4 regions of the Enterobacter sp. FW301-JW81 genome follow, and region 3 is predicted to be linked to each of the others. Evidence: predicted binding sites of a transcription regulator. Region 3 holds the regulator's gene; each other region holds the start of a gene.

Region 1 (7,388 bases), on a different contig from region 3:
TGACTTTCTGCTGGTTACCGCCCGAAAGCGAACCAATCTGGGTGCGGTGCCCTGGCGTTTTCACGCGCATGGAGTCAATAACCCACTGGGTATCGCTCTTCATGCGGGAGTTATCCAGCAGACCGACTTTGTTTTTGTAATTGCGAATATTAGAAATTAACGAGTTAAAGTTAATATCCAGATAGGCGTAAATACCGGTCGAACGACGCTCTTCCGTGACCAGCGCAAAACCATTATTAATGGCTTCGTTAGCGTTGTGGTTATTGATTTTCTTTCCGTGCAACGTAATGGTGCCTTGAGCCTTCTCACGAATGCCAAACAGGGTTTCCACGATGTCGGTACGTTTTGCCCCCACCAGGCCGGCAATCCCCAGAATTTCACCCTTGTGCAGGTCGAAGGAGACGTCGCGGATAGACGGCTGGCGTAACGAGGTCAGATTGCGCACTTCCAGGATCACTTCGCCCGGCTTGTTTTCTTTGTCCGGGAAGCGCTGGTTCAGGGAACGGCCGACCATCATGGCGATGATCTTGTCCATGTCCAGCCCTTCCAGCGGCTGCGTGGCAATCCACTGGCCGTCGCGCAGGATGGTTATCTCATCGCACAGCTGGAAGATCTCTTCCATTTTGTGGGAGATATACACAATGCCGCAGCCGCGATCTTTCAGCTTACGAATAATGGTAAAAAGGTGATTAACCTCTTTTTCCGTTAATGACGATGTCGGTTCGTCCATGATGACGATTTTCGCATCATAGGAGAACGCTTTGGCAATTTCGATCATCTGCATCTGGGATACGGATAATGTCCCCACGCGGGCGCGCGGATCGATATCAATATCCAGCTCATCGAAAATCGCTTTGGTGTCGCGATACATTTTGTCCTGATCGACAAAGACACCTTTGGTTGGATAACGCCCCAACCACATGTTATCCATGACCGAACGCTGCAGTACCAGGTTTAATTCCTGGTGAACCATTGAGATACCGTTTTCCAGCGCTTCTTTCGCTGAATGGAAATCGATCTCTTTCCCCTGAAAAAGAATGCTGCCAGAATCTTTTTGATAGATCCCAAAAAGGCATTTTAATAATGTTGATTTACCCGCACCGTTCTCACCCATCAATGCATGAATAGAGTGAGGACGAACTTTTAAATTAACATTATCGAGTGCCTTAACGCCGGGAAATGACTTGTTGATGCCGCTCATTTCCAACAGGTATTCACCGGATGACTGAGTAGTTGTGCTGACCATAATTATACCTTGTTGGCCTCGCATATCGCGTTATAAAAGGGCGCAACGAATTGCGCCCAGTGAAGACAGTACAAATAACTTATTTACCGATAAACTCAGCCAGGTTGGACTGGTCTACGCCCACGTAAGGTACGCGAACGATTTTGTTTTCAATTTTCCAGCTGGTGCCATCTGCCGCGCCCTTGCCATCGGCCAGGTTTTTCGCCAGATCGAAGGTCGCTTTCGCCTGGTTGTTGGCATCGTTCAGCACGGTACCGGCCATCGCGCCGGATTTAACCAGCGCCAGCGCTTCTGGCAGCGCATCCACGCCGAATACCGGGATAGATGACTTATTGTGTGCTTTCAGCGCTTCTACCGCGCCCATTGCCATCGCGTCGTTGTTGGCAATAACCACTTCGATTTTGTTCGCGTTAGGACCGGACAGCCACGCATCCATTTTATCTTTCGCCTGAGCGGTATCCCACATCGCGGTATCTAACGCCAGCTGCTGGGTTTTCAGGCCCTTGTCGTTCAGCTCTTTGATAACGTAGGTGGTACGGGCTTCAGCATCCGGGTGGCCTGGCTCGCCTTTCAGCAGAACGAACTGAATTTGTCCGTCTTTGTTCAGGTCCCAGTTCGGGTTCGCCGCCCAGTGTTTGGCAATCAGATCGCCCTGAATAATACCGGACTCTTTAGAGTCGGTACCGACGTAATACGCTTTGTCGTAGCTATCCAGCGCTTTACGGGAAGGTTCTTTGTTGAAGAAGACGATTGGCACGTTCTGGCCGCGCGCTTTTTCAATCACCGTGCCTGCTGCAGCCGGGTCAACCAGGTTGATGGCCAGGGCTTTCACGCCTTTCGCCAGCAGAACGTCGATCTGGTCGTTCTGTTTGGACTGGTCGTTCTGGGAGTCATTCATCAGCAGCTGAACGTCTGGCGCTGCTTTAGCATCTTTCTCAATTGCTTTACGCACAACAGACATGAAGTTGTCGTCGTATTTATAGATGGTCACACCAATACGGGTATCCGCAGCGTGCGCTGCTGCACCAAAAAGCATGCTTGCCATTACAGCAGACAGGGTCAACACCTTCTTATTCATGGTATCTCCGGTTTTTTTTATGCAGGGTAGTTCTTGTGAATAACGATCGGCGGGCAGGTGTTAATAAAACGTTACTGACAGCCGAAGTTCACTTATAAAATTTCTATCTTCCGTGTTCGGTAACGATCCAGAAATGCGTTTTATTCGTTGTTTGCGGCACATTGGCTATAGTGAAAGTGAATAATCACCGTTACATAGCGTTTCAGCCCCTAAAACGCTGACATCATAGTCAGCGCCTTGTTAAGATACTGTGAATTTACTCACAGATTGAAAACGGTTACATCACATCATGTAATCAGTTAGTGATCGGAACCACAATTTGCCGGGGCGCGACGGAGTGACGACGCACTAAAGTCGGCATGAAACAATGTGTTGCCCCCGGATCCAGCAGCCCTGCCGCCCCCTGTAACGCCAGCTCAGTCGCCAGTTTCGCCATAGAGGCAATGGGGTAACGCACCGTTGTCAGCTGTGGGTCGGTGTAACGGGCAATCGGAATATCGTCAAAGCCGATGAGTGATAAATGCTGTGGCACCGCAATGCCGTTATCCTTCAGCGCCGTCAGGGCCCCTGCCGCCATGCTGTCGTTATAGGCAAACACCGCAGTAAGCTGCAGATTGCGCCCCAGCAGCTCCACCATGGCCGCCTCACCGCCCTGCATGTCAGGCGTCCCGGTTCCAGTCCAGCTGTCTGATGGCGTAATGCCGTGCTCTTTCAGGGCGTTTTGCCACCCCTCGCGCCGCAGTTCGTCATCTTCAATCTGGTGGCTGGAGGCCAGATAACCGATCCGCTGATGCCCGTTGTTGATGAGCATTTTGGTGGCCATCATTGCGCCGCTGACGTTATCCAGCCCGACGCAGCGGTGGGCATAGCCCGGGACGATGCGGTTGATGAGCACCATGCCCGGGATCTGATCCATAAACCCGATTAACTCTTCGTCGCTCAGGGCTTTTGAGTGGACAATCAGGGCGTTACAGCGCTGGCGAATCAGCACTTCAATGGCGTAGCGTTCCTTTTCCGCCTCATGATAGCTATTGCCGATCAGGACATATTTCTGATGCTGCTGGGCGACCACATCCACCGCTTTCACCAGCGCGCCGAAAAAGGCATCCGATACATCCATCACCACCACGCCGATAGTGTCGCTAACCTGCGACGCAAGCGCCTGAGCATTGGCATTTGGCCGGTACCCGAGCTGGGTCACGGCTTTCATTACGGTTTCACGGGTTTCAGGGCTGACCAGCGCGCTGTTATTCAGCACGCGCGAAACGGTAGCCACGGAAACGCCCGCCTGACGGGCGACGTCACGAATGGTGATCATATTCACCATCCTTCAAAGGATTGCAGCAACTCACAGACACCCCCTGTGTTTAGCAAGGTGGCTATTTTGGCAGCGAGAGAAAGGGGACTACGTGAAGAAGCTCACACTCATGAAAACGCTTACATCCGTTTTGTTAATGATTGTGATCCAGATCGTTATCTGGATGTATTTTTCAATGATATCCCTGAAGCATGTGCGGTTAACTGACGCCACACCCACTCCAGCGGTCCCTGGCGGAAATAGCGTAGCCAGAGAACAGAAAACGCCAGGTTTACTACCCAGACCGGGATAACAAACGCCAGCAGCGCGAGGCGGTCGAATTTCATAAACAGGCCAAAGCGATAGAAAAGCGTGGTGCATATCAGCGTTTGCAGGAGGTAATTGCTTAACGCCATGCGGCCCACGCAGGCGATAGCGCTGACAATCCACAGGCGAGAAAGCGTTGGCCAAAAGCCATAGATCAGCGCCGCATAGCCGATGGTCTGGAACGGCGCGCTCAGTTCACGCGGCACCTGGAGCAGGAAAGCGCACCAGCGGTAATCCCAGTGGAGGTGCCACTGCGTAATCACCGCCGGAAGGTTAATCAGCACGCCGAGCAGGACCAGCCCGGCGCCCATGCGGCGATAGTGGCGCAGGCTAAATTCGCCTTTCAGCCAGCCGGTGCGCATCAGCGACGCGCCCATCAGCATCATTCCCGCCAGCTGCCAGCCGTATTGCGCGCCCAGCGCAAGGAGGTTATCCCCCAGCATATCCGCACGGTTGCTTATCGCTTCCGTACCGCCCTTCAGCTTCCAGAACTGCTCGTACTGCAGGTTAGCGGCATCCGGGATCCAGGCACGGTTTGTCGCCTCACCGGAGATCATCCCCAGCAGCAGCAGTACCCCAAGCCCCATGACGTAGAGCATCACGCCGGTGTTAAACAGGCTTTTTACGCTGTGCGCGTCGCGAATAAGGCGCCAGCAGATGAGCCCGACTAGCCCATACGCGAGAAGAATATCGCCGTCCCAGAAGAACAGACCGTGGATAAACCCGAGAAGCACCAGCAGCGTCAGGCGCGACTGTATCCAGCGCGTACCGCGTTTGAGGAGAAGCTGCAGGCCTGCGCCAAACAGCAGGGCAAAGAGCGTGAGGAATTTGACCTGGGCGAAAAGATCGAGGATCGCCCACGTCCATGCATCACTGCGCGTGATGTCGCCATACCATGCAGGATTGAGATAAGCCGCCTTCGGCAGACCGAAGGCGCTGATATTAAGCAGCAGGATACCGAGAATGGCGACGCCGCGAACAAAATCGAGCGTGACGTTTCGCTCCATGGTCCCTGCCCTGTAAGACTTAGTTGTGGTGACGAACGGCGCGCAGGAACTCCTGGCGGGTATTCTGACTTGATTTAAACAGACCACCCAGCGAGGTTGTGGTGGTTGCACTGGTCGCATCACGCACGCCGCGCGCTTTCACGCAGTAGTGAACCGCGTCGATAGAGACGGCCACGTTATTGGTGCCCAGCAGCGTTTGCAGCGCGGTCAGGATCTGCTGCGTCAGACGCTCCTGCACCTGCGGACGCTGTGCAAAGAACTGCACGATGCGGTTGATCTTCGACAGGCCGATCACCGTATCTTTTGGGATATACGCCACGGTCGCTTTACCGTCGATGGTGACGAAATGGTGTTCGCAGGTGCTGGTCAGCGTGATATCGCGTACCGTGACCATCTCGTCCACTTTCATCTTGTTTTCGATGACGGTAATTTTCGGGAAGTTGGCGTAATCCAGGCCCGAGAAAATTTCGTCGACGTACATTTTTGCGATGCGGTGCGGCGTCTCCATCAGACTGTCGTCACTCAGATCGAGATTCAGCAGCTCCATGATCTCGGTCATATGACCGGCAATCAGACGCTTGCGGGTTTCATTGTCCAGATCCTGTACGGGCGGACGCAGTGGCGTTTCAAGACCGCGCGCAACCAGGGCTTCGTGGACCAGGGCAGCTTCTTTACTGAGTGATGACATTTTGTTCTCCTGCAGGTGTGGCGTCTTTTGCCCTCGTTGTGGCAAAAGTATGCGCTCATTGTGCGTGAGGCCGCGCACATAATCCAGTATTCACGACGATAATTATTGCAATTGCTGCTACCTTTCAGCGTGACGATTCCAGACCAGAGCCCCGCCGACGAACAGCGCAACGCCCGCCAGCCCCAGCGCAGGCTCCAGCCGGTGGGTAAGCCAGGTCGATAACGCCGAGGTCACCGGCCCTACCAGCTGCCCTATGGCATACCCGGTAGTAAGCAGACCCGCCATATACCGCGTGTGGTTCGGTGCCAGTTCGCGGCCGTATAAAAGCGAGAGCTGAACGGCGCAGAGGAACCCGCCACCCACCAGCAGCCCACCCGTCAGCAATCCACCTATTCCCGGCAGCAGCCAGGCCGCCAGCACGCCAGCCCCCTGTAACCACAGCACGATAGCCAGCCTGCGGTTAGCCGTTGAGGTATGGCGCAACAGAATGCTGAGCGCAATCCCCACCACGGCGGCGATACCAAAAATCGGCCACACGAACTGGGCGAACAGGCTGCCGGGAAAACGCACCGCCGCCATCTGCGACAGGAAGGTCGCCGGAAGGATATAGCCAAACCCGGCCAGGCTGTAGCTCCAGACCAGACGCTTTAAATCTGCCGTCAGCACCAGCGGCTCCGGCGCGGTTCCCGGTCGATGTAGTTGACCGGAACGCGGCAGGTAGCGCGCCACCAGGGCAATCAGCACCAGCGCCAGCACGCCGTAGATTTGCCATGCCGCCCCGGCCGAGAGGGATTTCGCCTGGATATAGACGCCGAGCAGCCCGCTCAGGGCAATACCAGCCCCCGGGCCGGCAAACACGGCCGCGCTCAGGCCCGGTTTACCCAGCTGCCCCAGCCGCTCGTTAGTCCAGGCGGCAATCAGCACCATCGACCAGCCGCTCATGCAGCCAATCACAAAGCGCAGCAGACCGTGTACAACGGCGTTATCCGCCGCGGCAGAGAGCAGCGTCAACGCCACCGCGCCCGTGATGCCCAGCCAGAGGCGCGCTTCAACAAAGCGGTGCGCGCGCATCGCATCCCATGCACCCACCAGATAGCCCAGATAATTCATCGCCGCCACCAGGCCCGCGCTGGTCAGCGTAAGCTGCCCGGCAGCAATCATCAGCGGCACCTGAGGCGTAAAGGCAAAGCGCCCGATCCCCATTGCCACCACCAGAACGACGAACCCACTGAGCGCAATACGCAGCGCCATGACCGCTCCAAATGTTAAAGAAAAGTAAATTTATGATGCAGCATCTCGCCGTCCGGTGAAAGTGAAAGTTGCTCACAGGTCAATGAAAACGCTGTATTATGGATGTTATGAATGCGCATTCTCATTAAGGAGCCCTGCATGGAACTGCTCGAAGAGCACCGTTGTTTTGAAGGTCGACAGCAGCGCTGGCGGCACGACTCCACCGTTCTGAACTGTGCGATGACGTTCAGTATCTTCCTGCCCCCGACGGAAAACCCACCGGTTCTGTTCTGGCTTTCAGGCCTGACCTGCAACGACGAAAACTTCACCACCAAAGCGGGCGCGCAGCGTATTGCCGCCGAGCTGGGCATTGCGCTGGTGATGCCAGACACCAGCCCGCGTGGCGATGATGTGGCCGACGATGCAGGATACGACCTGGGCAAAGGCGCCGGGTTTTATCTGAATGCGACCGAACAGCCCTGGGCGCGCCACTACCGTATGTATGATTACATTCG
Region 2 (7,388 bases), on a different contig from region 3:
TGCAGCTGAACGGCTTTTGCATCGTCGTTGCGCAGCGAATCCAGATAGTCGAGATACTGCTGGTCAACGTCTTTGGTCACGTAAATACCGTTAAACACGGAGCATTCAAACTGCTGAATATCCGGGTTCTCGGCGCGCACCGCGTCGATGAGATCGTTCAGATCCTGGAAAATCAGGCCGTCGGCACCAATGATCTGGCGAATTTCGTCCACTTCACGGCCGTGTGCGATCAGCTCGTTGGCGGTTGGCATATCAATACCGTACACGTTCGGGAAGCGAATCTCCGGGGCCGCAGAGGCCAGGTAGACTTTCTTCGCACCCGCTTCGCGCGCCATCTCGATGATTTGCTCAGAGGTGGTGCCGCGAACGATGGAATCATCCACCAGCAGAACGTTCTTGTCGCGGAACTCGGCGCGGTTGGCGTTCAGTTTGCGACGCACGGACTTACGACGCAGCTGCTGGCCCGGCATGATAAAGGTACGGCCAACGTAGCGGTTCTTCACGAAGCCCTGACGGTATGGCTTATCCAGAATGCGGGCGATTTCCAGCGCGATATCGCAGGAGGTTTCCGGGATAGGAATGACGACGTCGATGTCGAGATCGTCCCACTCGCGGGCAATCTTCTCGCCCAGCTTGGTGCCCATATTCACGCGCGCGCTGTAGACGGAAATCTTGTCGATGAAGGAGTCCGGGCGGGCAAAGTAAACGTATTCAAACAGGCACGGGTTGCTGACCGGGTTATCGGCACACTGGCGGGTAAACAGCTGGCCCTTCTCGGTGATGTAAACCGCTTCGCCCGGCGCAACGTCACGCAGGAACTCAAAGCCCAGGGTATCCAGCGCCACGCTTTCAGAGGCAACCATATATTCGGTACGACCATCGCCGAGGTCGCGCTTGCCGAGCACCAGCGGACGAATGCCGTTTGGATCGCGGAAGGCGACCATGCCATGACCGATGATCATCGCGACGCAGGCATACGCTCCGCGGATCTGGCGGTTTGTCGCTGCGACAGCAGCAAAGACGTTGTCGGCTTCCAGCGGGTAGTGACGGAAGTTATCCAGCTCGCTGGCAAACACGTTAAGCAGGATTTCAGAATCAGAGGTGGTGTTAATGTGGCGACGTTTCTCTTCGAACAGCTTTTTACGCAGCTCGTGCGCGTTGGTCAGGTTGCCGTTATGAGCAAGCGTGATGCCGTACGGTGAGTTGACGTAGAAAGGCTGTGCCTCAGAAGCGCTGGAACTGCCAGCAGTAGGATAACGAACGTGACCGATACCCATATTACCTTGCAGACGCTGCATATGGCGGGCTTCAAACACATCGTTTACCAGGCCATTCGCCTTGCGTAAACGGAAGCAGTTGTTTGCATCAATGGTGATGATACCCGCAGCATCCTGCCCACGGTGCTGAAGCACCGATAACGCGTCATAAATCGACTGGTTTACCGGCATGAAACCGGCGATACCGACAATACCGCACATTCGTCTTTTCCTCGTTAAGCCACATCTCAGGGTTTATGCCCTGGGCAAAAAACTCGACGAGCTTTGCAGATAGTCAAAGAACCATCTGATGATGAAGCTGAACTCTGGAATGAGCTGCGATTTTTGCCAGTCTTCGCTTTTGGAGAACCCGGTGAAGGTATCCAGGAAGAACAGGATCGCGGCCACAATCAGCACGCCTCGTAATGCCCCGAAACAGATCCCGAGCACCCTGTCCGTTCCTGACAGACCGGTTTTCTCGACCAGCTGACCTATCACGTAATTCACGATAGCGCCGACAATCAGCGTCGCGATAAACAGCACCGCGATGGCGATTCCATTTCGGACCAGTTCATCTTCAAAGCCCGTGAACCAGACAGACAGGTAAGTGTAGTAATGACTGGCGACAAAGAAAGCACAACCCCATGTCACCAGCGATAACGCTTCACGAACAAAGCCACGGATCAGGCTAACCAGACAGGAAAAACCAATCACCGCAATGATGGCGTAATCAATCCAGACCATATGTGTCCCACGATTTAACGCCCTGTCATCCAGTTCGGGGCGAATTCTAACAGAAAAAGAAAACGTTTGCGTAGGGATTTCCTTCCCCCGCGTAAATAAAAAAGGCGCTGAAAAAATGTTCAACGCCGTGGCTTATTACGTCTCTTTGGACGTCTGCCGTTCCCCCTCACCCCAGCCCTCTCCCTCAAGGGAGAGGGAGCAAACTATCCCCTCGCCCCTCTGGGGAGAGGGTTAGGGTGAGGGTGAGGGGCAAGATTTTATCAGTTCGCGCTATAGCTCATCACTACGCCGCTCAGGCCGGAGATCTGCTTCAGCTCGCCGAGCGAACCTTTCAGCTTGTCCTTAGACGCTTCTGGCCCTACGAGAATACGGGTAATTTTACCCTGCACCGGCGTGGTTGGTGAAGTGTAAACACGATATCCCGCACTGCGCAGTTTACCCACCACCTCATTGACTTTATCCGCATTTTTCAGCGCGCCCAGCTGTACTACGTAGGCTTTACCCGTTGGGGCAGCGGCCTCTTGTTGAGCCGGTTTCGCTGACGCCGCGGCAAGCTGTTCTGCCGTTTTATCACGCTGCGGTTTCGGCTGCGGTTTATCGACCGCCTTCGGTTTTTCAACAGGCTTAGGCTGCTCTACCGGCACAGGATCGATGTCGCTGTTGCTCGCTGCCGCCAGGCGAGACGGATCGAGCGACGGCGCTGCAGCATCGCCCGCACGCACCTCTTCCGCCGCACCTTCCGGTGGCTGAGCAGGAAGCGCCTGCGTCGCCGCCGGCAGCATATCCGGCTCATCGCGGTCGCCCGGTTTAGGGACCAGCGGAATAGCGGCAAACTCATCCTGATAATGCTTTTTCTGCCCGTCGAGCAGACCCGGGAGAATAATCACCCCGAGCGCGACCAGCACAATGGTTCCTGTTAAACGGTTCTGAAACTTACTCGCCACCGGTTCTCCCCGCGTCCATCACTTCCATGACATGTGCCACCGTGTGGAATGAACCACACACCAGCACGGTATCTTCTGGTTTAGCATCCGCCATCGCGGCATGCCAGGCCTGCGCCACGCTACTGTAGATTGCGCCTTTGCCGAGATGTTCCATCAGCTGCTCAGCCGTCGCGCCGCGCGGCCCCTCCAGAGGAGCACAATACCAGCTATCGACCACACTCTCCATGCAGGCCAGCGTCCCGCCGATATCTTTATCATGAAGCATACCGATAACCGCCAGCACTCGCCCGGTTTTTGGTAACGATTTGAGACGTTCCGCGAGATACGCCGCCGCATGGGGGTTGTGCGCCACGTCCAGTATCAAACGCGGTGACTCGCTGACAATCTGGAAGCGCCCGGGCAGAATCGCGTTCTGTATGCCGTCGCGGATCGCCTGCTCGCTGATCGCAAGGCCGCTCGCACGAAGTGCCGCCAGGGCAGTCGCCGCGTTAGGCTGTGGCACCTGCGGCAGCGGCAGGTTGTCCAGCGCGCCCTGTGCATCGCTAAAGCGCCAGGCGTTATCACGCACTTCATACTGCCAGTCAACGCCGCGGCGCAGCAGACGCGCGCCCTTCTCGTGTGCCACCTCAGCGATGGTGTGTGGCATATCCGGCTCGCCGACCACGGCAGGCTTATTGGCCCGGAAAATACCGGCCTTCTCGCGGCCAATGCTTTCACGATCCGGACCCAGCCAGTCGGTATGGTCCAGCGCGATGCTGGTGACCACCGCCACGTCCGCATCCACCATATTGGTCGCATCAAGACGACCACCGAGCCCAACTTCCAGAATTACCACGTCAAGCTGCGCCTGTTTGAACAGCCACAGCGCCGACAGAGTACCGTATTCGAAATAGGTTAATGAGGTTTCACCGCGCGCGGCTTCAATTTCCGCGAACGACGCCGTATGCGCCGATTCCGGCAGTTCGCCGTTCTGCACGCGCACCCGTTCGGTGTAGCGTACCAGGTGAGGAGAGCTGTACACGCCTACCCTGTAACCCGCAGCCATCAGCACGGATTCCAGGGTACGGCAGGTGGTACCTTTGCCGTTGGTGCCCGCGACGGTAAACACGAAAGGTGCCGGTTTGAGCACATCAAGACGCGCGGCGACCTGGCTTACGCGTTCAAGCCCCATATCGATGGTTTTACTGTGCAGGTTTTCCAGATAAGAAAGCCACGCGGCCAGGGGCGACGTGGCTTGGGGAATGCTTTTATTTTCCATAATGCCCGGTTGTCATTAACAGATTAGAAAGCAAAAGGGCAGCGCCAACCGGCCCTGCCCTTTTCAGTTATCAGGCCTCGGGTTCCTGATCCGGTACCACCACGCCTTCGCGCGGCTCATCCGGGTTCGGCGCTGGCAGATTCATCAGCTTCGCCAGGATGCTCGCCAGCTTCAGGCGCATTTCCGGACGGCGAACGATCATGTCGATGGCGCCTTTCTCAATGAGGAACTCACTGCGCTGGAAGCCAGGCGGCAGTTTTTCACGAACGGTCTGCTCGATAACACGAGGGCCCGCAAAGCCGATCAGCGCTTTTGGCTCAGCGATGTTCAGATCGCCCAGCATCGCGAAGCTAGCAGAGACGCCGCCCATGGTTGGGTCGGTCAGCACGGAGATATACGGCAGACCGCGCTCCTGCATTTTCGCCAGCGCAGCAGAGGTTTTCGCCATCTGCATCAGAGACATCAGCGCTTCCTGCATGCGCGCACCGCCGGAGGCAGAGAAGCAGATCAGCGGGCAGTTGTCTTCCAGCGCCTGCTCAACGGCACGCACGAAGCGCGCACCGACCACGGATCCCATTGAGCCGCCCATAAAGGCGAACTCAAACGCAGCGGCAACAACCGGCATCTCGTGCAGGGTGCCTTTCATGACGATCAGCGCGTCTTTCTCGCCGGTCTCTTTCTGTGCAGAGGCCAGACGATCTTTGTATTTTTTGGAATCGCGGAACTTCAGCACGTCTTTTGGCTCAAGCTCGCTGCCCAGTTCTACCAGAGAACCTTCGTCCAGCAGGCTATGCAGGCGGTTGCGCGCCGACATACGCATATGGTGGTCACACTTCGGACACACCTCAAGGTTGCGTTCCAGCTCTGCGCGATACAGAACCTGGCCGCAGCTATCACACTTCGTCCATACCCCTTCAGGAATGCTCGCTTTGCGCGTTGGGGTAATGTTGCTTTTAATTCGTTCAATCCAGCTCATTGATAACCTTTCTGCCTGAACCTGGTCGTATGCCAGTTTTGCTATAAGAGGCGAATAATGCCATTTTTGCCTCCAACAGACCATGAATGTTGCACATTAAAACATAACAGCCCGAAACTTTGGATAAAAAAGTGGTCGAACCGCCAGTGTGCATTTACTTCGCTTGTTTTGCCGCCGCACGCTTGTGACGAATAATTTCGACAACGCCTGGCAGCACGGAAAGCACAATAATCGCTACAATCAGTAACTTAAGGTTTTCCTGAACCACCGGGAGATCGCCGAACAGGTAGCCTGCATAGGTAAACAGCAATACCCACAGCAGCGCGCCAACCACGTTGTATGCCGCAAAATGACGATAGGACATATGCCCCATTCCCGCCACAAACGGTGCAAATGTACGCACAATAGGCACAAAACGCGCAAGGATAATGGTTTTTCCGCCATGACGCTCATAAAACGCGTGGGTTTTATCTAAATAGCTGCGACGGAAAATTTTCGAATCAGGATTACTGAAAAGCCGCTCGCCGAACACGCGTCCAATCGTATAGTTGACCGCATCGCCAATAATGGCGGCAATCACCATCAGCACAACCATAAGGTGCACGTTCAGGTCATTGGTAGGTAGCGCCGATAACGCCCCGGCGACGAACAGCAGGGAATCTCCCGGCAGGAACGGGGTAACGACCAGACCGGTTTCACAAAACAGAATGAGGAACAGAATGGCGTAAACCCAGACGCCATACTGCGCGACCAGCTCCGCCAGGTGAACATCAATATGCAGGATGAAATCAATCAAAAAACGAATTACGTCCATATTGTCTAAGCCCTAATTGCACCTTTGTTTAGTCCGCTAAAAACAGCGGGCCCATTGGCGGTTTTGGCAGGTCAAACCGATCCGGATAGTCTACCGAGACCAGATACAATCCTTCCGCTTTCGCCGTGGCTGCCGCAAGCGTTCTGTCCTTCGCTGCCAGCAGGTCTGCAATCCAGCTCTCCGGCTGGTGTCCGGCACCCACTTCCATCAGGCTGCCCACAATATTCCGAACCATATGATGTACAAAGGCATTGGCTTTGATATCCACCACCACATACGCGCCATAACGGCTAACGTTTATGTGCATGACGTTACGCCACGGCGTACGGGACTGACACTGGACCGCACGAAACGAGGTAAAGTCATTTTCACCAATCAGGCACTGCGCCGCACGATGCATCCGTTCAGCATCAAGCGGTTCATAAAAATGCGTCACGCCCTGGCTTAATACCGCCGGACGCAGGCGCTGGTTGTAGATGACATAACGGTAGCGACGCGCCGTGGCGCTGAAGCGCGCGTGAAAATCATCCGGTACAGCTTTTACCCAACGCACCGCAATGTCACCAGGCAAATTCGCATTTACACCCAGCGTCCAGGCGGCATCCTTACGTTCGGCGGTGGTTTCAAAGTGAACCACCTGCCCCGTGCCGTGAACACCCGCGTCCGTACGTCCTGCACACAGGACGTTAATCGGCTCGTTTGCCACCTGAGAGAGCGCTTTTTCCAGCTTTTCCTGGACGCTGCGCACCTCATTCTGACGCTGCCAGCCATAATATTTACTGCCGTCGTACTCAATGCCGAGGGCAATTTTATGAACTGGCTTTTGCTCCACTGCTGACATCAGTACAGATACTCCTGCACCAGTTTTTCAGCGATCTTCACCGCCATCAGCGCGCCGCCAAAGCGAACGTTATCGGCAACAGACCAGAACTGAACCTGCTCCGGCATACCGTAATCGTTGCGCACGCAGCCTACAGAGAGATGTGCGCTCCCTGAGGCATCGCCCACCTGGGTAGGGAACTCGCTCTCTTCAGAAAGCACGATGTCTTCACCGCGGCCGAACGCGTCGCGCGCCTCTTCTGCTGCCAGCGGACGCAGCGCTTCAAAACCAACCATCTGCGCGTGGCCGTAGAAGACCGGGGACTGTACGACGCTCGCGGAGATCATCAGTCCGTCATCCTGCAGAATTTTACGAACTTCATCGACGATACGGCGCTCTTCGCGTACGGAACCCTCGCGATCCGGCAGCAATGGCAGCATGTTGAACGCCAGTTGGCGACCAAAGAAATCGTCTTCGTCAATCGGGATGCCGTTCAGCAGCTTCGCGCTCTGTCCGGCCAGCGCGTCAACGGCCTTTTTGCCGTTCGCGGACGCGGACAGCAGGCTGGTGACGGTA
Region 3 (7,388 bases):
CTCATGTTGTCGAGCTGCCGGAATATATGCTTGAGGGCATCGAAACCGGCGCGTCGATTGCCCACAACGGCTGCTGCCTGACAGTAACCGAAATTAACGGCAGCCAGATCAGCTTTGATTTAATGAAAGAGACGCTGCGCATCACCAACCTGGGCGAGCTGGCGGTGGGGGATACCGTCAACGTTGAGCGGGCGGCGAAGTTCAGCGATGAGATTGGCGGCCATCTGATGTCCGGGCACATCATGACCACCGCGGAAGTGGCGAAAATCGTCACCTCGGAAAATAACCGTCAAATCTGGTTCAAAATGCAGGATCCTTCATTAATGAAATACATCCTCTATAAAGGATTTATTGGCATCGATGGGATTAGCCTGACGGTGGGGGAAGTAACGCCAACGCGTTTTTGCGTGCACTTAATTCCTGAAACGCTGCAGCGCACCACGCTGGGTACGAAAAAACTGGGGCATCGCGTGAATATCGAAATCGATCCGCAAACCCAGGCGGTGGTCGATACGGTTGAACGCGTGCTGGCAGCAAAAGAAGCCGCAATAATAAAGGCCGTCGAAGAAGAATAAAAAACAACCCCGGATTTCCGGGGTTATTTTTTAGCGTGCGACACGCAATCCGTGTTCAATCCCACGGCTGAAAACCACCTGCCAGAGCTGAATATCCCGCGCGCGAAACGCGCCCGCACAGGCATTCAGATAATAGCTAAACATCCGTTTGAATCGTTCAGAATAGTTGTCCGCAATCTCTGGCCAGGCCTCCTGAAAACGCGCATGCCATGCCATCAGCGTGGTGTCGTAATCGGCGCCAAAGTTATGCCAGTCCTCCATAACGAAATGGGATTCACTGGCGTTGGCAATCTGGCGAACGGACGGTAAACAGCCGTTCGGAAAGATGTATTTGTTGATCCACGGGTCAACGTTATTGTCGGTCCGCTTAGAGCCGATAGTGTGCAGCAGGAAGATGCCGTCCGGCTTTAAATTACGATCCACCACCTCAAAGTAGGTGTCGTAGTTTTTCGGCCCAACGTGCTCGAACATACCCACGGAAACGATACGATCGAACTGTTCGTTCAGGTCACGGTAATCCTGCAGCCGGATATCCACATCGAGACCCTGGCAGCGTTCCCGCGCCATTTTTTGCTGTTCCGCTGAAATCGTGACGCCGACCACGCTGACGCCATAGTGCTTCGCCATAAAGTACGCCAGCCCGCCCCAGCCGCAGCCGATATCCAGCACGCGCATACCGGGCTGTAGCTGCAGTTTCTCGCTAATCAGACGCAGCTTAGCCTGCTGAGCCTCTTCAAGCGTCGACGCGTCTTTCCAGTAGGCGCAGGAGTACTGCATGAAAGGGTCAAGCATGCGGTTGAACAGGTCGTTGCCAAGATCGTAGTGTTCTTTGCCGACGATCCACGCGCGTTTTTTACTTTGCAGATTAAACAGTCTGGCAGAGGCGACACGCAGGGTGTCTTTCAGGTTGCGGGGGAGTTGATTTTCCAGACCGGCACGCAAAACGCTGGCGAAAAAGATATCCAGCCGTTCGCACTCCCACCAGCCGTCCATATAGCTTTCTCCCAGTCCTAACGATCCCTCACGCAACACGCGTTTAAAAAAGTCGGGATGTTTGACCTGGGGATCGGATGGCGAAGATCCGTTGATAGTGATGCCTGCACGACCCAACAGTTCACTGACGATCCGGGACCAGTTATCGTCCGGAACGCTGACTTCTTCTATACACGATGAACTCATAGCTTCTCCATCACCCTACTGTGATCAGAACCTTAAAACAGCGTAGACGCTTTTTTGGTTTGTGAGAAATCTCACGGTAAATACCGCGAGGCTAGTATCCGACGTAGAACAGAGGAAGGGAGATAACCCTTGCCGAAAATGCCTTCCATGGTAAAACGGGAGCACTCCGGCTCCCGTTAACGCTTAATATTTATCGTATTTAATCGAACCAAATTTAGTATAGGCCTCAAAATTTGGTGATTCAATAGAAAATTCTTAGCAACCTAATCACTGAAAATTAACATGATTTCTGGCGCAATTACGCATGTGACGTTTCAACCTGAGCGCGGTTATCCTGCTCACGCTGCGCGGAGGCCTGCATGCGATAGCCTATTACCGCCAGCGCAACGGTCACCAGCATCACGCTGGTGGTGGTCAGAAGCGGCGTAGCAATCAGCGCGGAGACCACCAGGCTTGCCAGGAAGCACAAACCCAGCTGCAGGGTGTTCTGCAGCGCGGCGGCGCGTCCTGTCGCCTGCGGGAACGGACGGAGCGCCTGCGCTACGACGATAGGGTAAATCGCCCCGTTCGCGACGGCCATCACGCAGAATGGAATCAAAATTTCAGCCAGACCGGCGCCCGGAATAAAGCCAACGGCCCAGGTCCCGATAACGCTCAGGGCATACAGCACCAGCAGCCATGGCAGCATCTGCTGACCTTCCCACTTTTGCAGCGCTGCACGACAGCCGTATCCGCCCACCAGGAACGCGATGGTCTGCGGAACGTAGCTCAGCCCGATGGCTGCCGGGCTGTATCCCATATCGTGCAGAATAAACGGCGAGCCGGTGAGCCACGCGAAGAAGCTCGCCGAGCAGGCGGCATAGATCAGGACATTGCCGCGATACGCTTTGGTGCCCAGCAGGGAAGTGAAGGTGATTGGCTTCGCGTCAGCATGCGCCTCTTTTTTATGCGCGGGCTTGAGGGCAAACGCCGGCAGCATTAGTACCAGCGTGATGGCAAACAGCGTGGCAAAAATGGCCTGCCAGTCAAAATGCGCGAGGATCCAGCTGCCCAGCAGCGGAGCAAGGGCTGGCGAGAGTCCCACGAGCGGCATAATGGTGGCGAAAATACGGTTTGTGCGGTTAGCCGGGTAGTAGTCGGTAACCAGCGCCTGCCAGGTGACGGCAGCGGCACAGACGCCCACGGCCTGAATAAAGCGCAGCACCAGCAGCCAGGTGGCGTCGCGTACCCATAGCATCCCCAGACAGCCAACGGCAAAAATGGCCAGACCCAGCAGCAATACCGGTTTACGACCAAAGCGATCCGAGAGCGGTCCCCAGAGCAGCTGTGCGAAAGCAAAACCGGCGAGGAACAAACTCAGGCTGGCGCTGATGGCCGCGGCAGGCGTCTGCAGATCTTCCTGCATAGCGGCGAAAGCCGGCAGGTACATATCGGTGGCCAAAAAGCCCAGCACGCTTAAGCCGCCGAGCCAGACTAAAAAACCTTTCCTGGGTTGCATTATTTTATTCTCCTTAAGGAGGCAGGTGTACGTTGGCGCTGAGTGTAGGGAGTGCAAAGCCGCTTGTGAAACGCTAATATTTGGCGGGTGCATTCAAAAATTTTGCAGGCAGAAAATGTGGTCAGATTATTCTCTTGAAGTGGTCGATGCTGTCGCGCGTAACGGCAGCTTTAGCGGTGCGGCGCAGGAGCTGCACCGCGTCCCTTCGGCTATCAGCTACACCGTGCGTCAGCTCGAAGAGTGGCTGGCGGTTCCGCTGTTTGAACGGCGCCATCGTGATGTCGAATTAACGCCCGCCGGCGCGTGGTTTTTGAAGGAAGGGCGTTCTGTTATCAAAAAAATGCAGATCACCCGCGAACAGTGTCAGCAGATCGCCAACGGCTGGCGGGGGCATCTTTCCATCGCGGTGGATAATATCGTTAAGCCGGAACGCACCCGGCAAATGATCGTCGATTTCTATCGGCATTTTTCTGACGTCGAGCTGCGGGTCTCGCAGGAGGTGTTCAACGGCGTCTGGGATGCGCTGGCGGACGGCAGGGCAGAGATGGCGATTGGGGCCACGCAGGCGATCCCGGTCGGGGGACGTTACGCCTTTCGCGATATGGGCATGCTGAGCTGGAAGTGCGTGGTGGCACGCGATCATCCGCTGGCGGCAATGGAAGGGCCGTTGAGCGACGATACGCTACGCAACTGGCCTTCACTGGTGCTGGAGGATACCTCCCGTTCATTACCCAAGCGTATCACCTGGCTTCTGGATAACCAGCGGCGGGTGGTGGCCCCTGACTGGGAATCGTCGGCGACGTGCCTCAGCGCCGGGCTGTGCGTCGCGATGGTGCCCGTGCACTTTGCGCGCCCAAAAATCGATACCGGAGAATGGGTTGAACTGACGCTGGAGAATCCCTTCCCGGATGCGGCCTGCTGCCTCACCTGGCAGCAAAATGACGTCTCACCCGCCATGGACTGGCTTCTGGATTATCTGGGAGACAGCGAAACGCTGAACCGGGAGTGGTTACGGGAGCCAGCGTAGCTGGCCCCGTAGAGCGATTAACGACGGTAGTCGCGGAACGGGCCATCCGCAACGGAACGGCGTTCGATAAGGCGCGGGTGAACTTCAATGGACTGCGACTCTTCGCGCTTGTTGACGATCCTGTCCATCAGCATGTTGAAGGCCGTTTCGCCCAGCGAATCTTTCGGCTGGTGAATGGTGGTCAACGCTGGCGTAAAGTAGCGCGCGTTACGCACGTTATCATACCCGATCACGGAAATATCCTGCGGTACGCGCAGGCCCAGCTCATCGGCGGCGCAGAGCGCGCCCATCGCCATGATGTCGCCCCCGCAGAACACGGCGGTCGGACGATGCTGCTGGGAGACGATCTGCTGCATAGCGCGGTAGCCCGACTCCGGCTCAAAGTCGCCCTGCACGATCCAGTTTTCCGGCACGTTGATCAGCGCTTCTTCCATTGCTTTCATGAAGCCGGCCAGACGGCCCGCGCCGGTGTTGCGCTCCAGCGGACCCGGGATCACGCCAATCTCGCGGTGACCGCGTTCGATCAGGTAACGACCGGCCATATAGCCGCCTTCAAAGGCGTTATCGATAACGGAATCGGTGAAGTCCGCGCGCGCTTCGCCCCAGTCCATCACCACCATCGGAATATGGCGATACTCTTCGAGCATGGACAGCACGGACTCCGGATACTCGGAACACATCACCAGCAGGCCATCAACACGCTTTTGCGCCATCATCGACAGGTAGGCGCGCTGTTTTTCAATGCTGTTCCACGCGTTGCCCAGAATCAGGGTATAGCCTTTCTGGAAGCAGTTTTTCTCAACTGCTTCAATGATCTCGGCAAAATAGGCCGCTTCACTGCTGGTGGCCAGCAATCCAATAGATTTGGTGTGATTAACCTTGAGGCTTCGCGCAACCGCACTTGGCGAATAGTGCAGCTCTTTGATCGCGGCCCAGACGGCATTGCGCGTCTCTTCCGCCACGAAGCGGGTTTTGTTAATAACATGTGATACGGTTGTAGTGGAAACGTTTGCGCGTTTTGCTACGTCTTTAATTGTTGCCATTAAATGTCACTCCAGACCATATCCTAAACTCCTGAAAAACTTGAAGGTAAACGTTTGCCTTCTCTCACCCTTATTTCGCAATGTTGAGTTGCGGCACGCCGGGAAAACGACACGGGACGTCAGGAGGGGGTCAATGGCCGGTACGCTAATAAATTTAGCGTGGAATTTTGTCCTATCTTGATGAAAAGGGGAAGAGGTAAAGTGTTTATCAGTTTAAATCCAGGAAGATTTTTGACGTAAACTGTGCAAAAATGAGCAGGCTCACTTTTCGTGGGGGGATTAAAAGGAGAAAAATTGATGAGTTCCGATCTGAAGTTTTCGCTGTTCACCACCGTTATTGTGCTGGCTCTGATTGTCGCTGCCGGTCTGACGGCTGCGCTGCACTGATTTACGCGGAGGGAGAGCGTTCTCCCTCCCGATCGCCCCAATTGTTACTTCTCATGCAAAAATCTTTTGCCATTTTGTTAACTTCTAATTTTTTGTGATTGATGTCATGCTTTCGGCTTCTTTGTTCTGTGTCCCCATATGACACGGCATCCGGAGTTGACGCATGAAAATCAATTTTCCCCTGCTGGCCCTGGCGATTGGCGCTTTTGGGATTGGCACCACTGAATTCTCCCCGATGGGGTTACTGCCTGTTATTGCCCGGGGCGTGGACGTCTCGATCCCTGCTGCAGGCATGTTAATCAGCGCCTACGCAATCGGCGTGATGGTAGGCGCGCCGCTGATGACGCTTCTCCTTTCGCACCGCGCGCGCCGCAATGCGCTGATTTTCCTGATGGCGATTTTCACCCTGGGCAACGTGCTTTCCGCCATTGCGCCGGACTACACCACGCTGATGCTGTCTCGCATTCTGACCAGCCTTAACCACGGCGCGTTCTTTGGGCTGGGGTCGGTCGTGGCGGCAAGCGTGGTGCCAAAACACAAGCAGGCGAGCGCCGTGGCAACCATGTTTATGGGCCTGACGATTGCCAACATTGGCGGGGTGCCTGCGGCGACCTGGCTGGGTGAAGCGATCGGCTGGCGTATGTCCTTCCTGGCGACCGCCGGGCTAGGCGTGATTGCCATGGTGGCGCTGTTCTTCTCCTTGCCAAAAGGCAGAGCGGGGGAACGTCCTGACGTGCGCAGAGAGCTTTCGGTGCTGATGCGCCCGCAGGTGCTCTCCGCGCTGCTCACCACCGTCCTGGGGGCAGGGGCGATGTTCACCCTTTACACCTACATTTCGCCGGTGTTGCATGACATCACCCACGCGACGCCTCTCTTTGTTACCGCAATGCTGGTGCTGATTGGCGTGGGCTTCTCGATTGGCAACTATCTGGGTGGGAAATTTGCCGACCGTTCCGTGAGCGGGACGCTGAAGGGCTTCTTAACCCTGCTGATTGTCATCATGATCGCCATTCCGTGGCTGGCGCGTAACGAGTATGGGGCCGCCATTGCGATGGTCGTCTGGGGTGCCGCAACCTTTGCCGTGGTTCCACCGCTGCAGATGCGCGTGATGCGTGTCGCGCATGAAGCGCCGGGTCTCTCATCTTCGGTCAATATTGGTGCCTTCAACCTGGGCAATGCACTCGGTGCGGCGGCCGGTGGGGCCGTGATTTCAGGGGGGCTGGGGTACAGCTTTGTGCCGGTGATGGGGGCAATCATTGCCGCCCTCGGCCTGCTGCTGGTGATGATGTCGGGTCGTAAACAGCCGGAAGCAGCCTGCGCTGCTGAATAAACCAAAAACGCAGAAGGGCGAGCCCTTCTGCGTGTCTCTTACGCGGCGAAGTTCTTCGCCACAAAGTCCCAGTTAACCAGCGCCCAGAAGTGCTCCAGGTAGTTAGGACGCGCGTTACGGTAATCAATGTAGTAAGCGTGTTCCCAAACGTCTACGGTCATCAGCGGCTTAGCGCTGGTGGTCAGCGGGGTGCCCGCGTTAGACGTAGAAACGATAGCCAGTTTGCCATCAGCTTCTTTGACCAGCCACGTCCAGCCAGAGCCGAAGTTCTTGATCGCGGCATCGGTGAACTTCGCTTTGAAATCCGCGAAGCTGCCAAATGCGGCGTTGATGGCGGCAGCCAGTTCAC
Region 4 (7,388 bases), on a different contig from region 3:
TGCCTCTGTGCGGCGCGGTGCTGCTTTCCCTTTGCGGAGGCTGGCTCGGCACGCGGCTGTTAAAGGGCAAAGCCCTGTTCCGTCAGTTTGCGAGTTGATTTAGCACGGTGATAATTGCGCGCCGGGTTTTAATGCCGGTGCGCAGTGTTTAAATAGCACAAAGTGATAATACCCACTCATTTAGTAGCACAAAACATTAAAAACCCGACCACACAGCCCGATTATTTCCAGTTAATATTCACCCGCTAAATATTTAGCAGCGTGTCTATTAAGGAAAAATAATGACTATAAAAAAATCAGCGCTGGCGGCAACGATCGGCGCGGCAGTGGCATTGACTACCTTCGCTTCTCAGGCGGAAATCACCGTTCTTAAGCAGGATCCTCAGGCGGGTAACCCGCTGAGCCGCCTGAACTTCACCGTTGGCGGCAGTATCCGTCCTCAGTTCCAGAACATGACCGGCGACGACGGTAAAAACAGCTACAAGCGTAACGGCTTCGACGGCGGCACCCGTTTCCGTTTCGCAGCAGATTACTACCTGTTTGATGACATCAGCTGGATCAGCTACTACGAGCTGGGTGTGAACATTCCCGCGCAGTTTAACTGGGATCACCACTACGCCGAAGGTGCGCACGACACCACGCGTCGTATGCTCTACACCGGTCTGAAGAGCGACACCTGGGGTACGCTGACCTTCGGTCAACAGAACAGCGTTTACTATGACGTGGTTGGCGTGAAAACCGATATCTGGGACTATGACATGATTGGTCAGGCGCCAGGTAACGGGATCAACGGCGACTACGACGGTTCTTATCGTTCACGCCAGATGCTGAAATATAAGAAAACCGTGGGCGATGCCGATATCTATGCATCCTACCTGTTTGAAGACAGCGAATACCTGCCGGGCAACGGCCTGCGCTACAAGCGTAAAGGCGGCGGTTCACTGGGTCTGGATTACCACCTGACCACCGATCTGACCTGGGGCGCCGCGTGGAACTACACCCGTGCGGATATGCGTAACCCGGACAACGGCGACAGCAAAACCTACGACCAGAACATCCTCGGTACCGCGCTGAGCTGGACGCCGGATAACTGGACCTTCTCCGCAGGCGGCGGCTGGTATCAGAACTTCCTGACCACCAAAAAAGTGTCGGTTAACGACTACTTTGCGGGTGACGCGTGGGGTATTGAATACTTCGCAGGTTACAAATTCCCAGTCGGGCAGTACGCGGTTAAATCCATCCAGCCTTACTTCATGGGCGACCGCATTGAGTACGTGAACGGCCGTAACTACCAGCGCATCGACAACGGCGTGGGTATCAGCTTCCAGCTGGACTACGGTTTCCGCGTGGATTACGAGCACGTGTTCACCTCCAGCACCGACAACCTGGGTGACATGAACCTGGTGCGTCTGCGTTACGACTTCTAACCCTCACCCTAACCCTCTCCCTGAAAGGGAGAGGGAACAGACGGATAGAACACGTAGGCCGGGTAAGGCGTAGCCGCCACCCGGCTTTATTTTTCAGCGATCAAGCCACTCCGCAACTTCTCCATACGTCCCGCGATACACAATCTTCTCCGCTTTCTTCTCCAGCTGATAGCCGTACATCGGGTCGTAATAGTCCTTCAGCAGCGGCGCAAGCCAGCTGAAGTGCGCGTCCGTGCTGCCAGAGCGTTGCTGTTCCAGCAGCGCGGAATCTAACAGCGCGGTGAATTCAGCATACCGCTGCAGCCCAAGACGGCGGCGAATGGCGAACAGGCCGTGGTGCAGGTACTCGCTGTATTCTCTCCAGCCCGCTTCCTCGCCGTATGCGGCAGAAAAGTCCGCCCACATATGGTCGAAATACTCTTCGCGCAGGCGCTCAAGGCGAATATCAAACGGGTCTTCCACCACGACGATAGGGGCTTCAACCATGCGGTCGCGCAGGCATTCCGGCAGGTGGTTGGAGCCAATCATCCGGCCCTCGTCTTCCAGCACCCAGCGCACGGCATCTTTTTTCAGCAGCTCAACGGCAAGGTGATTTTCAAAGCTTGCCTGGGAAAGCTGCGGCGTGAGGGTGCGACCAAACGAGGAACCGCGATGGTGCGCCAGCCCTTCCAGATCGATTCCCTGCGCGTGCTGCTTCACCAGCAGCGTTTTACCGTTTCCGGTACAGCCGCCGATGAGCACCATCGGTTTTTGCGACTGCTCGATGGTTGCCTGAATCGCCGCCTGACGCAGGGCCTTATAGCCGCCGCGGATCAGCGGGTAATCGATACCCGCCTCTTTCAGCCAGGCCTGGGAGATATGCGAGCGCTGGCCGCCGCGCGCGCAGCAGAGAAAGCCCTCAGGATGGGCAAGGCAGGCTTCGCGCCAGGCGTTGATGCGCGCATCGCGCGTCTCACCCTTTACCAGACTATGGCCGAGCGCCAGCGCAGCCTCCGGGCCCTGGCGTTTATAGCAGGTGCCCACGGCGGCGCGTTCGTCGTCGTTCATCAACGGCAGGTTAAGGGCAGCGGGCATCGCGCCCTGGGCAAATTCGATCGGCGCGCGAACGTCGATTAAAGGGGTATCGGACGCGAGGATCGCGCGATAGTCCGTTCCATCGTTCATGGGTATTCCAGAAAAAAGCTAAGCAGCAATGGGCGGGAATTGTACGCCGGGGAAAGAGGAGGTCAACTCCCCGGCGGAGGGCGCGCTATTTAAGCTTTGATTGTGCCCAGACAATGCCGCTCGCATATTCCGGCGGCAGGAGAGGGATCATGGCTTCCAGCGTGGCGCTCAGGCGGTCCGTGTCGCTGTCGTTGAGGTTCAGGTGACCCACTTTACGACCCGCGCGAACCTCTTTGTCATACCAGTGCAGGTGCACCAGCGGCAGCTTCAGCCATTCGTAGTTCAGATCGGTGCCGATCAGGTTGATCATCACCGACGGGCTGTTCACCACCGGCTGCGGCAGCGGCAGGTCGGTGATGGCGCGCAGATGCAGTTCGAACTGGCTGATGGACGCACCGTTTTGCGTCCAGTGGCCGCTGTTGTGCACGCGCGGCGCAAGTTCGTTGATCAGCAGACCGGACGGGGTGATAAAGCACTCCATCGCCATGACGCCCACATAGCCGAGTTCGTGCATGATGGCAGAGAGCATATCTTCCGCCTGTGCCTGCTGGTCTGCGTTTGCGTGCGGGAAGGCCACGCTGGTGCGCAGGATACCGTCCTGATGCAGGTTATGCGTCAGAGGGTAAAACACCGTGCGGCCATCGTGCCCGCGCGCGCCAACCAGCGACACTTCACCGCTGAAGTTGATGCCCTGCTCAACGATGCATTCGCCGTAGCAGTCATCCGGCAGCTCGGCGGTATCGTCCGCGCGCAAGCGCCACTGGCCGCGGCCGTCGTAGCCACCCACGCGGCGCTTCACGATCGCCAGCTCGCCCAGCATCGCGAAGACGTCATTCCACTCGCTTTTATCGGACAGGAGCTGCCACGGCGCGGTCGCGAGGCCGAGCTTGTCGAACAGCTGCTTTTGCGTCAGGCGGTCAGCAATAATTGGGAACACATCGCGGTTAACAAAGGCGTTGTGACGCGCCAGCTCGCGTGTCAGGGCCGTCTCCGGCCAGCGTTCGATCTCGGCGGTAATCACGCTCTGGTGGAACGGCACGGCTTCAGGTTCAGCATCCAGCCCGACGGGCCAGACGGCAATACCCAGCGGTTCACCTGCCTGGCGCAGCATGCGGCCCAACTGGCCGTTACCGAGGACGCAAACCTGCTTCATGCCGCACCCCGCGGGTCTGGATTGTCCAGCACCTCGTCGGTCTGGGCTTTACGCCATTCGGTCAGACGCTGGTGCAGGTCTTTATCGTGAGTCGCCAGGATTTGGGCTGCCAGCAGGGCGGCGTTTGCCGCACCCGCTTTACCAATCGCCAGCGTGCCGACGGGAATGCCGCGCGGCATCTGAACGATGGAATAGAGGCTATCAACACCGCTCAGTGCGGCGCTTTGTACCGGGACGCCGAGAACCGGCACCAGCGTTTTGGCGGCAATCATGCCTGGCAGATGTGCTGCGCCGCCCGCACCGGCAATGATCACCTCATAACCGTTCTCTTCGGCGCTTTCGGCGAAGCTGAACAGTTTGTCCGGTGTACGGTGTGCGGAGACCACTTCTACGTGGTGCGGAACATTCAGGATTTCAAAGATTTCGGCGGCGAACTGCATGGTAGCCCAGTCGCTTTTGGACCCCATCACGATGGCGACACGCGCCGGATTATTGCGGGAAGACATGCGTCTTAAAACTCCTGTGGTGCGAAACACACTGCTTTCGAGGGCACAGAGAATAGCATGTTATACGGGCAAGGAAAACGGTTGCGCGGTTAAAAGGTGAGCCGTTGTTGCCATCCATTCATAACAAAACAGACCGCGTTCTGGCGGTCTGTTTTCGTTGTGCGGCAATCATTATTTAGTCAGTTCTGCGGTCATGTGCACGCGGTTGTTGAACTGTGCGCTGGTGATTTTGTAAGAGGCACCCTGTTCAGCGGCCTGTGCAGCAATTTTCGCTTCTGCACGGTCAAGGGTTGAGCCGGTTGCGCTGACGCTCTGCGCGAAAGCACCGAAAGAAGCCAGAGAAAGAGCAGTAACTGCAACGAAAGTTTTGATGGATTTCATGGTCGTATTCCTTAAGTAATTTATCTGGGATAGGGCGTGTTGCCCTGATGTGATAAATAATAGACCGACCATGGACTGATTAAAATCGAAACAATTTGCCGATATTGTTCAATTAAATTGAATTAACTTTGCGCGAGGATTAAAACGGAAAAGCGATCAGCTCTACGCCGTCAGGCGTGACGTTGACCATGGATCCTTCGCTGTGCCAGGCACCCAATACCACGCGGTGTGCGGGCTGGCCGTTGGCGATAAGGGAATGCACGTCAGGACGATGGGTATGGCCGTGAATGAGCCACTGCACGCGGTTCTTTTCCATGACGTTGACAACTGCCTGCGGGTTAACGTCCATGATGGTGATGGATTTGCTGCTGTTGGCAGCTTTACTGCCCGCGCGCATTCTGGCGGCGATGCGGTTGCGGATGAACAGCGGCAGGGCCAGGAACAGCGTTTGGATCCACGGGGTGTGGACTTTGGCGCGAAACGCCAGGTAGCCGGTATCGTCGGTGCAGAGCGTATCGCCGTGCATGATCAGCACCTTTCGGCCGTAGAGGTCGAGCACCTGTTCTTCCGGCAGCAGCGTCATACCGCTTTCGCGGGCGTAGCGCTTGCCGAGCAGGAAATCACGGTTGCCGTGAATGAAGTAGCAGGGGACGCCGGAATCAACCAGCGCTTTTATGGCCGCAGCCATTTCACGGTGCAGTGGGTTAGGATCGTCGTCGCCGATCCAGGCTTCAAAGAGATCGCCCAGGATGTACAGCGCATCGGCGCTTTTGGCTTCACCGCGTAAAAAACGCAGAAAACCGGCGACGATCGCCGGTTCTTCTGTTTGCAGATGCAAATCTGCAATAAAGAGTGTCGCCACGAATTACTCGCTGACGGTCACGCTTGTAATCACAACGTCTTCTTTAGGAACGTCCTGGTGCATGCCGCTGCGGCCGGTAGAGACGGCTTTGATCTTGTCAACCACGTCCATACCTTCAACCACTTCTGCGAATACGCAGTAGCCCCAACCCTGCAGGCTTTCGCCGGAGAAGTTCAGGAAGTCGTTATCAGCCACGTTGATGAAGAACTGCGCGGTCGCAGAGTGAGGCGCCTGAGTACGGGCCATCGCCAGCGTGCCGCGGGTGTTTTTCAGGCCGTTGTTCGCTTCGTTTTTGATCGCTTCTTTGGTTTCTTTCTGGTTCATGCCAGGTTCAAAACCGCCGCCCTGGATCATAAAGCCGTTGATCACGCGGTGGAAAATGGTGTTGTTGTAGAAACCTTCGCGGCAGTAGTCCAGGAAGTTTTTAACTGTTTCAGGCGCTTTGTCATCAAAGGTTTTGATTACGATATCGCCATGATTAGTGTGGAAAGTAACCATTTTTGCATCCTGTTCCGTTATTGTGGTACGTCGACCCGCGTTCGGGTCATATATAGGGGCTTGTTATAGCATAACCACAGGATGCGATCACCTTGCATTGTGTGCTGCTTCGGGTTTGAATTACGGGTAGAATACCCGGTTTTCAACCACACACGTGTTTACATGGAATCTTCGATGTTAAAAATCTTTAATACAATGACGCGCCAAAAAGAGGAATTTAAACCTATCCATGCCGGGGAAGTCGGCATGTACGTGTGTGGTATTACGGTTTACGATCTCTGTCACATTGGCCATGGCCGTACCTTTGTCGCCTTCGACGTGGTTTCGCGCTACCTGCGTTTCCTGGGGTACAACCTGAAATACGTGCGTAACATCACCGACATCGACGATAAAATCATCAAGCGCGCTAATGAGAACGGCGAGAGCTTTGTTGCGCTGGTCGATCGTATGATCGTCGAGATGCACAAAGATTTCGACGCCCTGAATATTCTGCGTCCGGACAGCGAGCCGCGTGCCACCCACCATATTCACGAAATTATCGACATCACTGAAAAGCTGATCGAACGCGGTCACGCCTACGTGGCGGACAACGGTGACGTGATGTTCTCGGTGCCGACCGACCCCACCTACGGTTCGCTTTCCCGTCAGGACCTGGACCAGCTTCAGGCCGGCGCGCGCGTTGACGTGGTTGACGTGAAGCGCAACCCGATGGACTTCGTGCTGTGGAAAATGTCCAAAGAGGGCGAACCAAGCTGGCCATCCCCGTGGGGTGAAGGCCGCCCGGGCTGGCACATTGAGTGCTCCGCGATGAACTGCAAACAGCTGGGCAAACACTTCGACATCCACGGCGGCGGTTCAGATCTGATGTTCCCGCACCACGAAAACGAAATCGCGCAGTCCACCTGCGCCCACGGCGGCGAGTACGTTAACTACTGGATGCACTCCGGGATGGTGATGGTTGACCGCGAGAAGATGTCTAAATCGCTGGGCAACTTCTTCACCGTGCGTGACGTGCTGAAGTATTACGACGCGGAAACCGTGCGCTACTTCCTGATGTCCGGCCACTATCGCAGCCAGCTGAACTACAGCGAAGAGAACCTCAAGCAGGCGCGTTCGGCGCTGGAACGTCTGTACACCGCGCTGCGCGGAACCGACAGGTCTGTTCCTGCCGCTGGTGGCGAAGCGTTTGAAGCACGCTTTGTTGAGGTAATGAACGATGACTTCAACACCCCGGAAGCGTACTCCGTGCTGTTCGACATGGCGCGCGAAGTGAACCGCCTGAAGTCAGAGGATATGACAGCAGCAAATGCACTGGCGGCGCACCTGCGTAAACTCTCTTCCGTGCTTGGCCTGCTGGAGCAGGAGCCGGATGCGTTCCTGCAGAGCGGTGCGCAGGC

The links. The regulator PurR, encoded in region 3, represses purine synthesis genes. The targets are predictions, from matches to a motif close to CANGCAAACGTTTGCNTG.
Region 1: galS (HTH-type transcriptional regulator GalS) is a predicted target of PurR. The motif match lies at 3,751-3,768, and genes of this name have one in related genera.
Region 2: cvpA (colicin V production protein) is a predicted target of PurR. The motif match lies at 2,056-2,073, and genes of this name have one in related genera.
Region 4: purE (5-(carboxyamino)imidazole ribonucleotide mutase) is a predicted target of PurR. The motif match lies at 4,321-4,338, and genes of this name have one in related genera.

Annotation. Positions count from the first base shown of each region.
Region 1 is NZ_JBYTBA010000002.1:380,358-387,745, reverse strand. It holds gene mglA (galactose/methyl galactoside ABC transporter ATP-binding protein MglA) at 1-1,246, opposite strand, end outside; gene mglB (galactose/glucose ABC transporter substrate-binding protein MglB) at 1,326-2,324, opposite strand; gene galS (HTH-type transcriptional regulator GalS) at 2,620-3,642, opposite strand; gene yeiB (DUF418 domain-containing protein YeiB) at 3,798-4,955, opposite strand; gene folE (GTP cyclohydrolase I FolE) at 4,975-5,643, opposite strand; gene AC3WOK_RS08725 (YbfB/YjiJ family MFS transporter) at 5,761-6,894, opposite strand; gene fghA (S-formylglutathione hydrolase) at 7,033-7,388, shown strand, end outside.
Region 2 is NZ_JBYTBA010000002.1:249,454-256,841, reverse strand. It holds gene purF (amidophosphoribosyltransferase) at 1-1,478, opposite strand, end outside; gene cvpA (colicin V production protein) at 1,512-2,000, opposite strand; gene dedD (cell division protein DedD) at 2,261-2,944, opposite strand; gene folC (bifunctional tetrahydrofolate synthase/dihydrofolate synthase) at 2,934-4,202, opposite strand; gene accD (acetyl-CoA carboxylase, carboxyltransferase subunit beta) at 4,273-5,178, opposite strand; gene AC3WOK_RS08155 (DedA family protein) at 5,333-5,992, opposite strand; gene truA (tRNA pseudouridine(38-40) synthase TruA) at 6,021-6,833, opposite strand; gene AC3WOK_RS08145 (aspartate-semialdehyde dehydrogenase) at 6,833-7,388, opposite strand, start outside.
Region 3 is NZ_JBYTBA010000001.1:621,440-628,827, forward strand. It holds gene AC3WOK_RS02980 (riboflavin synthase) at 1-575, shown strand, start outside; gene cfa (cyclopropane fatty acyl phospholipid synthase) at 606-1,754, opposite strand; gene punC (purine nucleoside transporter PunC) at 2,053-3,252, opposite strand; gene punR (DNA-binding transcriptional activator PunR) at 3,368-4,279, shown strand; gene purR (HTH-type transcriptional repressor PurR) at 4,297-5,322, opposite strand; gene cydH (cytochrome bd-I oxidase subunit CydH) at 5,620-5,709, shown strand; gene AC3WOK_RS03010 (MFS transporter) at 5,873-7,039, shown strand; gene sodB (superoxide dismutase [Fe]) at 7,078-7,388, opposite strand, start outside.
Region 4 is NZ_JBYTBA010000005.1:224,235-231,622, forward strand. It holds gene ybbP (putative ABC transporter permease subunit YbbP) at 1-98, shown strand, start outside; gene AC3WOK_RS16745 (porin) at 282-1,427, shown strand; gene mnmH (tRNA 2-selenouridine(34) synthase MnmH) at 1,521-2,591, opposite strand; gene purK (5-(carboxyamino)imidazole ribonucleotide synthase) at 2,677-3,744, opposite strand; gene purE (5-(carboxyamino)imidazole ribonucleotide mutase) at 3,741-4,250, opposite strand; gene AC3WOK_RS16765 (YdgH/BhsA/McbA-like domain containing protein) at 4,422-4,631, opposite strand; gene lpxH (UDP-2,3-diacylglucosamine diphosphatase) at 4,771-5,493, opposite strand; gene ppiB (peptidylprolyl isomerase B) at 5,497-5,991, opposite strand; gene cysS (cysteine--tRNA ligase) at 6,166-7,388, shown strand, end outside.